3 regions of the Caballeronia sp. GAWG1-1 genome follow, and region 1 is predicted to be linked to each of the others. Evidence: predicted binding sites of a transcription regulator. Region 1 holds the regulator's gene; each other region holds the start of a gene.

Region 1 (3,277 bases):
GTCGCGCCGCGTGCGCCGGAATCGAGCACGCCTGCGTTCTTGTAGAGCTTGGTCACGAACTCCTTCGCGGTCTCTTCGTTGCCGCCGGGCTTGTGTTGCGCATACGCCCACGCCGCCAAATAGTTCCAGCGCGCGCCGCCCGAGGTCTTCGGGTTCGGCGTGACGATCGACACGCCCGGCTTGGTGAGATCGTCCCAGTCCTTGATGCCCTTCGGGTTGCCCTTGCGCACCAGAAACACAATGGTCGACGTGTACGGCGATGCATTGTCCGGCAGACGCTTCTGCCAGTCCGTGCCGACGATGCCCTTGGAGGCGAGTGCGTCGATGTCGTAAGCAAGCGCAAGCGTCACGACGTCTGCCTGAAGCCCGTCTAGAACCGCGCGCGCTTGGCCACCAGAACCGCCGTGAGATTGCTTGAAAGTGACCGTTTCGCCGGTGTCCGCCTTCCACTTCTTCGCAAAGGCCTGGTTGAAGTCCTGATACAACTCGCGCGTCGGATCGTACGAGACGTTCAGAAACGACGTGTCCGCGTGCGCGGTGGCCGAGATTCCGAAACTCGCCGCCGTGATCGCCAGCGCGGCAAAGAGTTGTTTCGCGCCGCCCTTCAATCCAGCCCTGATGCTATGCATTCCCCGTTCTCCGTCTTATCGAATTGACGGAATCAGTCTAAAGGCGAGCTTATATGATTAGAAATAATTGTTTCTCACTTTTTTAGATGCAAAAGTGCTAAAGCGGGTTATTTCGTGGTTTGAGAGGCAAGTAGAGACGGTTCGAGCGCGCTGCAGCCTTGTCAGCAAAGGATCTAGCGACGAACTTCAAGTAAAGCTTGAAAAGCGCTAAATACTGTATAAAAATACAGTCATCTGTCCATCCATACAGTGCGCCGAGGCTCCAGCAAGTGACCAAACCCTCAAAACTTACCGCGCGACAGCAGCAAGTGTTCGAGCTCATCCAGCGAGCCATCGACCGCACGGGCTTTCCGCCCACGCGTGCCGAAATTGCTGCCGAGCTTGGCTTCAGCTCCGCGAACTCCGCCGAGGAACATCTGCGGGCACTGGCGCGCAAGGGCGTGATCGAACTCGCGGCGGGTTCGTCGCGTGGCATCCGCCTGCTGGGAGGCTCCGCACGCATCGACCGTTCGGACGACCTTCCGCATCAGTTCACCTTGCCGCATCAGAGCATCATGCAGTTGTCGCTTCCGCTGGTCGGGCGCGTTGCGGCAGGCAGTCCCATCCTTGCGCAGGAGCATATTTCGCAACACTACGCGTGCGACCCTGCGTTCTTTTCGGGCAAGCCCGACTATCTGCTGAAGGTGCGCGGCTTGTCCATGCGCGACGCGGGCATTCTCGACGGCGACCTGCTTGCCGTACAGAAGCGCAATGAAGCGAAAGACGGGCAGATCGTGGTCGCGCGTATTGGCGACGACGTCACGGTGAAACGCTGGAAGCGCCGGCCAGATGGCGTGGAATTGGTCGCGGAGAATCCCGACTACGAAAACATCTTCGTGCGCTCCGGCAGCGGCGACTTCGCGCTGGAAGGAATCGCGGTCGGGCTCATCCGCTCCGGCGAGTTCTAACGCACGACTCAAGCGCGCGGCGCGTCAACATCGCCGCCCGCTTCGCCTCCTCGCCCTCGCGCGACGCGGCACGTTTCGAAAATTACAAGCATGACGGCCACCGCTCGCGGCGTGCCGCGGTGCGTCCTATCGTCTGTCGTCCGCCGTCTGGAGAGTCATCATGGAACGTTTCGCCCGTTTGCTGCCCTTTCGTCAGTTTGGCCGTCTGCGTCATTTGCGCTCGCTGATCTCATGCGCCGTGGCGCGACCTGAAGCGGCGCCCGATCTCTTCGACGAGATGCCCGCGTTGCCGTCGCGTCAACCCGCCTTCGCCCGTGTGTCGCTCAATAGCGCGGTGCATGCGGAATCGGAACAGCGCGCGCCGGTGCGGGTGTATCGCAGTGAGTCGCGGGTAATCATGGTCGGCAATATCGGCGAGGTGTCGCGCATGATCGACCGGTGTATCGACGAGGAACGCGCCGGCGTTAGCAGCGGCATTCTGGCCTGAGGGCGGTCGAGCGTTTGTCGAGTGAATCTGAGTTATGTGCAATGCAGGCAGTCCGCAATCTATCGGCTGCAAGGAATGAAGCTCGGGATATATCCGGCGTGAACATGGTCAATCGTTCTTTCATGTCACCCATGTCACGCCGGGGGTCGTTCCTTCGCATGTCCCGCACTACGCGTTATCTCGTCGTCACGCTCGTCATTCTCTTCATCGTTGCAGGGTTAAGCCTTGTCTATGCGTCGCCCTATATCGCACTGAAGCGCGTCAAGCACGCGGCCGATGCGCGCGATGCACAGACCGTCAACGAATACGTCGACTTCCCCGCACTGCGTGAAAGTCTCAAAGAGCAAGTCGGCGCACTGCTGACGCGGCGCGTCGATATCCAGAAGAGCGGCAATCCGCTCGCGATCATCGGTGCAATGATCGGCGCGGCGCTCGTAGGGCCGCTGGTGGATTCCTACGCTACGCCCGAAGGCGTCGCCGCGATTTTGAATGGCATTCCGCCGCGGGGAGATCCAGGCGAGCATCCACCCGCCGTCGTGCCACCGGTTCGAGACGGTCAGGCGGCGGCGAGTTCACCGCCGTCGGAAGCGGCATCGGGCATGGTTGCGACTCAAGAACCGCCGCGTCAACCACCGCAGACCACGGCCGGATATCGCAGCTTCGATACGTTCGTGGTGACCTACCAGCACGGTGCGGGCGATGCGCGGTACTCAGCGATCTTTCATCGGTACGGGTTGATAACGTGGAAGCTGGTCGCGGTTGATTTGAACGGGTGAGTTCGTTGTTGGACAACCATTAAAGTGCCGGTAAGCGCTTCATGGATTTCTTGCGGCGTTAAGCGTGCGCTGCCGTCATTCAAGGCTACGGCAACTGGCGCTGATAGCGCAAAACAGCACTGGCCCGACGCAGGCCAGCCTCATCGCGCAAACCTATCCTCAAACACTTACTTCGGCCCGGTCCGGCTTCGCCGCATAAGCCGCCTCATCTTCCGCTTCGGCCGACTCACCTGCCTGACAAACCGCAACCAATATGCTGCATGACACGCGATCGAGCAGCGGTGTGTTGCCCGCGCCCATCCACCAGCGCGCGAGACCGCTGCGGCATCGATGGCCGACCACGACCAGATCGACCTTGAGACTTTCCGCCAGCGTGGCGATTTCATCGATCGGATGCCCGAATGCAAAATGGCCCTGCGCCTGCAAGCCGCGTTCGCG
Region 2 (3,277 bases), on a different contig from region 1:
TCGGCGGGTTCCACTTTTGACGCGGTCAAGCGCACAGCAATCACAGCGGCTTCGAGCTGGATGCGCCCGAGCCGCTCCTTCAGCAGCCGAACAAGATGCTCTTCGTACCAGGTGGGTTCGGCCAGCGCGATGTCGATCGTCGTTGGCTCGATCGCCTGTCGCCCCCGTTCGTGCTCGAGCGTAATCGTCGCTTGCGTGAGCGCCAGCTGCTGCCCGCTCAACCATCCGCAAAGCTGCACGATCAGGCGCCGCGCTGAGAACAGCACCGCTTCCGCATGCTCGACGCGATCGGGCAGCTCCGTACGCGCATTAAAGGCAGGCGGCAGTTCCAGCCACTCATAAAATTCCGGCGACAGGCCATAGGCGCGGTCTAGCGAATCCAGTAAGTCCACACCGCACCTCTTTTTAAGACCTGCACGCGGCAGGCGGCGAACATCGTTGAGCACCCGGCAACCGAGGCCGTTGAACCATTCGGAGAATGACCGGACTTCGGGTACGACCATGAAAGGTAACTGCCCGAGATAGCGTTCGAGCGAACCCATCTTGAGCACCCGCCGTCGGCCACGCTTGGCAAGCAGCCACGCACCTTGCCCCGTGGGCGCGACGCCCATGCGCGCGGTCACACCAATCGCGTTGACCACCTTCCGGATCTCTCGGCACACGTGTCGGATGCCCCCGAAGAGGCGAAGACTGGCGGTTACATCGACCAGAATCGTTTCCTCTTCTCGAACCGCCACCTGAGGCGAAAAGCGCAATAGCGCGAAAGCGACTTCGCGTTGCACATCGATCTCGCGTGTTGGACTGCGGTCGTACATCAACGCATCTACTGCAAGCGTCGTGACCCCGCCGCGCTTCATCCCCACCATAACTCCTGCCTCTCTCGCCGCCTGGTCAAGCACGATGACCTCGTCGCGTTCGAGCACCACGCAGCCGTGTTCAGTCGGAGGCGAGTACCTCGGTCGGAACACCTCCAGCGAAAGCCGGGGCAGGAAGATGGCGACGAACACGGCCATGAGGACTGAGCAGAATCGGAGATGGTTGCAGGTGGATGGACAGTTGATCGGTTCGGGTTGGGCCTCGTCGCTTGATGACATCGACGGCGAGGCCGCCGTCGGCGGGTCGCACACCGAGCCGTAAGGCCGCTGGCGACGAATCCTGGGCGGCGGCAAGCGGTCGAACCAGAATCAGGAGGGTCTCGGTCGCCTGTGCCGCTAGATGCAATCGTCGTAACGCTTCCGACCGGATGTGCTGTTGCCAGAAGAGCAGGGCGCCGCAACTTCGAGCATTGAGCACGCGTTCGGCGCACCAGAGCGCATCCGCTGTCTTGGGCGCGCGCAGCATCATCAGTTTGTCCAGCGGCACGCCCAGATAGGCGAACGCCAGGCTGTTCGGGACGTGCGGTGCCTGCAGAAGCGCGACCGGCCGCTTGCTCGCGGCGACGAGCGCGGGCTTGAGCAAGCGCATCTCCCCGATCCCCGGCTGTTGCACCAGCAACTCAACCAGTGCGCCAATCGGCCATCCGCCACCGGGCAGCTCCGCCGACAGGGCCGCGTAGCCGGTGTCGATGGTCTTACCATCGGCACGCGCGAGCTGAGATCCGCGCCAGAGCGCCGGGTGAATCAACTCGATGTGTTGAGGCAAGGCGGCCATAGCACAATTTGAGAGTGCGAAAATACTGTATGGATGTACAGTATCGAGTGTAGCGTAGAAATAGAAGCAGTGATTTGCACCTTTTTATCTAGCCGAAGAAAAAGTCGACGCCTATGCTTGCTCCGAGACACCCAACGCCCGAGATTGCCGACTGCGTCGCCAAGTTGCGTCAAAACTATGGCGACGATTGACGTAGCCGTCGCGCGCTGCAATGCAGACGAGCCACGCGTCTTCGCGCGAACGAACGGTCGGACCGGAGTGCCCGACGAGTTCAGCCGCTGGACGGCTGATCGCAGCAATCGGAGCTACTGTCCAAGAAGCGAAGGGTCGTATGTTGGAACGGGCTGCGCTGCAAAGAACGACAGTCGTTCCACGTCGTTGAAAGTACCGGACGCGACCGCAACTAAATGGAAGTAAGCAATCAAGACAGCTGACTTCGGTGATTGAAGAAGGGAGCCGAGGAAGGCGGCTAGTACGTTGGGAACACGCAAGGAGCGGAATGAAGCTACCTAAAATTGACGAACTGACCGGCGCCCGGGCCGACCTCCTGTGCTTTCTGGTGGCAACGCTCGCCGCTTCGCATGCGCTGACGCAGGAGTGGCGGATAGATCACGTTGTGGAAAGCGGCCGCATTTGGCTTAAGCGCAACTTTGTTTCAATGGATTGGCTCGAGCGCGTCCGCATCGGCCAACTGGCCCTTAGAATTGCCCGGCGCGATCTGAAGGGAGCGGGCATTGCTCTTCGTCAATCGGATGTGCAGGTGTTATTTACTGGCGACATGGGATTGAACCATGCGAGCACGGTCGTCCAGAAGATGATGAAGCTATGCCGCGAGGCAACGGGCACGCTAAGCTGAACCATAAGCGAGCGGCACCAACGAGAACAAATTGGAGGCGGCAGTGTGCTACTCGGCGCAGATTCAGGCGGACTATCGATGCTACGTCAAAATGTTCGGCGCGCAGATGGACATTCGTGAGTTTGCGCGCCTGTTCTGGGAACACGCCGAAGGCAGCAAAGTCAAGATCCCAAAGGCGATGGACGACTCGTTTCTTCATCCTGAGAACGACGACGAACGGCAGATCAAAGAATTCATCGATCGTTTCAACACGGGGCAGGCGAATACGCTCGAACAAGAGCTATTCAAGCAGCGCGCGCGCCTCGCTGATGCCGAGCGTGCGTTGGACACCAAAGTAACCGCGGCGGCGACAAATAGCCGCCGCATCGCCACCGACAAGATCGATTCTGCGTTGCGCCGGCTTGATGATCTACATCGCACGACACCCAAGGATCGCGACTCGCGCATCTTTCCTGGCTACTATGCACCAGTGCTGATCATCGAAAACGGGCAGTACGTCGTGAAGCCGATGCGCTATCAATGTCGTATCGCGGGCAAGCCCACAAATTACGATCGACGCTTCCCTGGGACATACAACGCGCGGCGAGATAATTTGGAAGGTTTCTGGAAGCCCTGCTTCGGCCATACGCACGGCATCATCCTGGTCGACGTTTTCTATGAGAACGTCAGCAAGGCCAAGATGGAAGGCACTCTCCTGGAAGCGCATGAAAAGAACGAGAACGTTGTTTTGGAATTTCGTCCCAACAACGGCCAGTTGATGCTCGTTGCGTG
Region 3 (3,277 bases), on a different contig from region 1:
AAAACAGCTTGAGTAAAGAATGGCGTCGTCGGAGTGGAGAAACTTCGCGACTTGTTGTTCGAGCGCTTTGTGGACTGTTTGTGTTCCGCAAATAAAGCGAACGGATGCCATGCCAAAGCCATCTGCTTCAAGTCCGGCTTTTGCGGCATCGACCAAGCGAGCGTCGTTCGCAAGACCGAGATAATTGTTCGCGCAAAAATTGAGGACGGTGCTCCCGTTGGCAAGGCGGATCTCCGAGGACTGCGGGCTAGCGATGACCCGCTCGCTTTTGTAAAACCCGGCGGCGCGAATCTCGTTAAGCGTAGTTCGCAAATGGGAGAGGTATCGGTCTTTCATCGGCATCTTTCCAGTATCCGGCTGTTTAGGAGTCGATGCGGACCAGCCAGGCTCGGCCACACCTTTAGCCCTGTTATAGTTCATTCATTGCATTGGACAGGTTCGGTATTTCGAACAAATTTCCAATATACCGAACACTCTAAAGGAATGCAGCGTTCATGACAAGTTCTGTCACAAGCGGCAAGGCCGGTGATTCCTCAGCCAGCGGAACTGCGCCACCGCGCGTTGGCGAGCAGATTCAGCGTCTACGCAATGAAAGGAAATTGACACTCGATGACTTATCCAGGGCCGCTGGCGTTTCGAAATCGATGCTATCGGAGATCGAGCGGGACAAGGCCAATCCAACTATTGCCGTGGCGTGGCGGCTAACGAACGCACTGGGTATTAGCCTCGATCAGCTATTTGCGCAGCAGAAGGCCGGTGACGTCATACGCGTTGCAGGTCCGCATGAGATTCCGACGTTGAATGGTGATAACGGCGGCTATCAGCTTCGCGTGTGGGGACCGATTGAGCTGGCTGGAAAATTCGAATGGTACGAGCTCACGCTGCACGCGGGTGCGGCGCTCATCTCGGACGCGCATGAGCCAGGCACGCGGGAGCATTTGACCGTGTTAAATGGCGCGATCGAAATCGAAGCATCAGGTGCTGCGAAGCGACTGAAGGCGGGGGAAACCGCACGTTACGCTGCCGACGACGGTCATGTCATTAGGAATGTCGGGCGAGGCGAAGCAAAGGCTTTGCTCGTGGTTATACATGGGTAATGGCCCGACTCGCGAGTCTGCGGTTTTCCGCGAGCAGGTGCTCCGCCTCTCCTCCAGCGCACAGCAACGGTGGCATGGCACTTCTTTATGCGCATAAATTTCTGGCGCGTCCTGCGAAGACGTAGCATCCGTCTGCGTCGCGCGGCCGCCTTACGTGACTCGCCGCGCACTCCCACGCAGGACTGAACCGCCCATAAGCGAAACCGCACATACACGCAAGGCGACTGGCGAGACCCTACTTTCATGGCGGCAAGTACTGTATATTTATACAGTACAAAGACCAGTCGGAAGGGGCGAATCATGGAGTCGAACGGCGAGCATCTCAGCAGGAAGCAGTTTGCACGTGCGGTACAAGATCTGGACCGCATTACGCGACAGATTGCGGGCCGATACATCGATCTGGGCGTGCCGTTGACCTGGCGTTTGCTGCACGCCATCGAAGCGGAAGCCGTGGCGGACCTGGGCTTCGCTGGCCGGCACGAGGCTGCGTTGCGCGAACTTTTTGCCCGCCCCGACGACTTCCATTTCCCCGAAACCGACGACGTGGTCGATGTCGCCTCTTCCGACGCTTTGCCGGCAGTATTCGCATTCGCCGTCGACGCCTACGAATGCGCTGCACGACAAGGCCGACCGCAACTGGCCATCGCCGCACACTGACATGCGAGCGATGCACGCCGCACATCGCTAGTCATCAGGCGGCAAAGTCCGCCGCCATGTCCGCATCCGTGCGCGCCATAAGTCTGCCGCTGCGGCAGGCCAAGCGGAACGCGTCGTAATCTTTTTCGACTTGATCCGCATAGGAGCTCGCGTATCGGACGAGCACTTCCGCCATGCGATCACCCGAACCCAGAAAGCCGGAAATCTCAAGCGCGCAGCCGCTTGCCTTGGCATGCGCGCGCGCGAGCGCCCAGCCGCATAGCGACGCGTATCCGCGAAAGGCCTCGCCGCTGAATGTTTCGAGGTCGGCGGATATTTTCATGTCGCGCAGTTGGCGAACATAAAGCGGGCGTCCAACCGGGCCCGACGCCCAGCCTAGAAAAGGATCGCTCGCCGCCTGCATCAGGCGTTGCCCGTGAACGATGCGATGCCCGTCGTGCGTATGTTTCGTCGCGCCGACGTAGCGCGCCACCACGGCCGTCGATGCCTCTTTCAACTGCAGGAAGAGCGCCTTACCAAGATGATCGGTAAGCAACAACACGAAGCATCGCGTTCCGACACTTCCCACTCCAACCACTTTGAAAGCGATGTCCTGAAGCGCGAATTGCGACAAAAGCGCGGCGCGCTCGGATGTCAGCGTCGAAACGTAATCGCGTATGAGCGGAGTCAGGATCGTGTGCGAATCGCCTTCGAGCTTCATCCACTCGTCGTCCTCGTCGACGAGCGTGCTTGCGCCGCGAATATGAAAGATCGCGGGCGGCGCGTCGCGAATTCGCCAGGCATCGCCCGATCGATCGGCGAGCTTCGGCAGCAGCTTTTCATGCGTGCGCCGGCTCGCGCGTTCGCTACCGCGCTTGATCCGACGTTTCACGTCTTCGTTTTGCACATCGTCGTACATCCTGTCGAACGTAATTCGTTCGTACCAAAGATCCAGCACGCCCATCTCGGCATACTCGCGCATGTGCTGCTGATAGCTCTGGGCCGCTTCGAAGCAGAGTGCTTCAGAGCCCGCGCGGCCGTGGCCCAGATGCCTGCCCGCGACCGCCACGCTCGCGACGAGTCGCTTGACGTCCCATTCCCATGGACCTTGTGCGGTTTCGTCGAAATCGTTCAGATCGAATACGAGCGCACGCTCGGGCGTCGCGAACCCGCCGAAGTTTGACAGGTGGCAGTCACCGCAGATTTGAACGGTCAATCCACTCGAAGGTGTACTAGCTAGATCGTGCGCCTGAACAATCGCGCTGCCACGAAAAAAAGCAAAGGGCGATGCCAACATGCGGCCGTATCGCAGCGGAATCAGCGCAGGGACGCGACCCATGCTGCTTATTCGCAGCAACTCGATGGGATCGCGATCGACGTCGCCGACAGCCTCTTGCGTGCCTCGTGGTGTTCGCTGACGCGCGGCACGTCCGCTAGCCCGGCGTTCCTGCCACGTAAACGTCGATTGCCCCGAGTCTGATGCAAAGCCTTCGCCCATGGATCACCTCTCGTTATTATTCGAAGTACGTCACATCGAAAACAGT

Evidence for each region. The regulator LexA, encoded in region 1, represses DNA repair genes until DNA is damaged. The targets are predictions, from matches to a motif close to ACTGTATNNNNATACAGT.
Region 2: a site for LexA is predicted at 1,675-1,692, ahead of imuA (translesion DNA synthesis-associated protein ImuA). Genes of this name have one in related genera too.
Region 3: a site for LexA is predicted at 1,353-1,370, ahead of NCT03_RS15240 (DUF2471 family protein). Genes of this name have one in related genera too.

What each region holds. Positions count from the first base shown of each region.
Region 1 is NZ_JALQDB010000011.1:139,078-142,354, reverse strand. Features, by position in the region: gene NCT03_RS07125 (sulfate ABC transporter substrate-binding protein) at 1-629, opposite strand, end outside; gene lexA (transcriptional repressor LexA) at 899-1,576, shown strand; gene NCT03_RS07115 (hypothetical protein) at 1,737-2,063, shown strand; gene NCT03_RS07110 (DUF2939 domain-containing protein) at 2,222-2,839, shown strand; gene NCT03_RS07105 (universal stress protein) at 2,999-3,277, opposite strand, start outside.
Region 2 is NZ_JALQDB010000006.1:238,233-241,509, forward strand. Features, by position in the region: gene NCT03_RS03710 (Y-family DNA polymerase) at 1-1,013, opposite strand, end outside; gene imuA (translesion DNA synthesis-associated protein ImuA) at 937-1,650, opposite strand; gene NCT03_RS03720 (hypothetical protein) at 2,150-2,506, shown strand; gene NCT03_RS03725 (SOS response-associated peptidase family protein) at 2,550-3,277, shown strand, end outside.
Region 3 is NZ_JALQDB010000025.1:169,350-172,626, forward strand. Features, by position in the region: gene NCT03_RS15230 (glycine C-acetyltransferase) at 1-336, opposite strand, end outside; gene NCT03_RS15235 (helix-turn-helix domain-containing protein) at 495-1,097, shown strand; gene NCT03_RS15240 (DUF2471 family protein) at 1,398-1,754, shown strand; gene NCT03_RS15245 (DUF2252 domain-containing protein) at 1,789-3,231, opposite strand.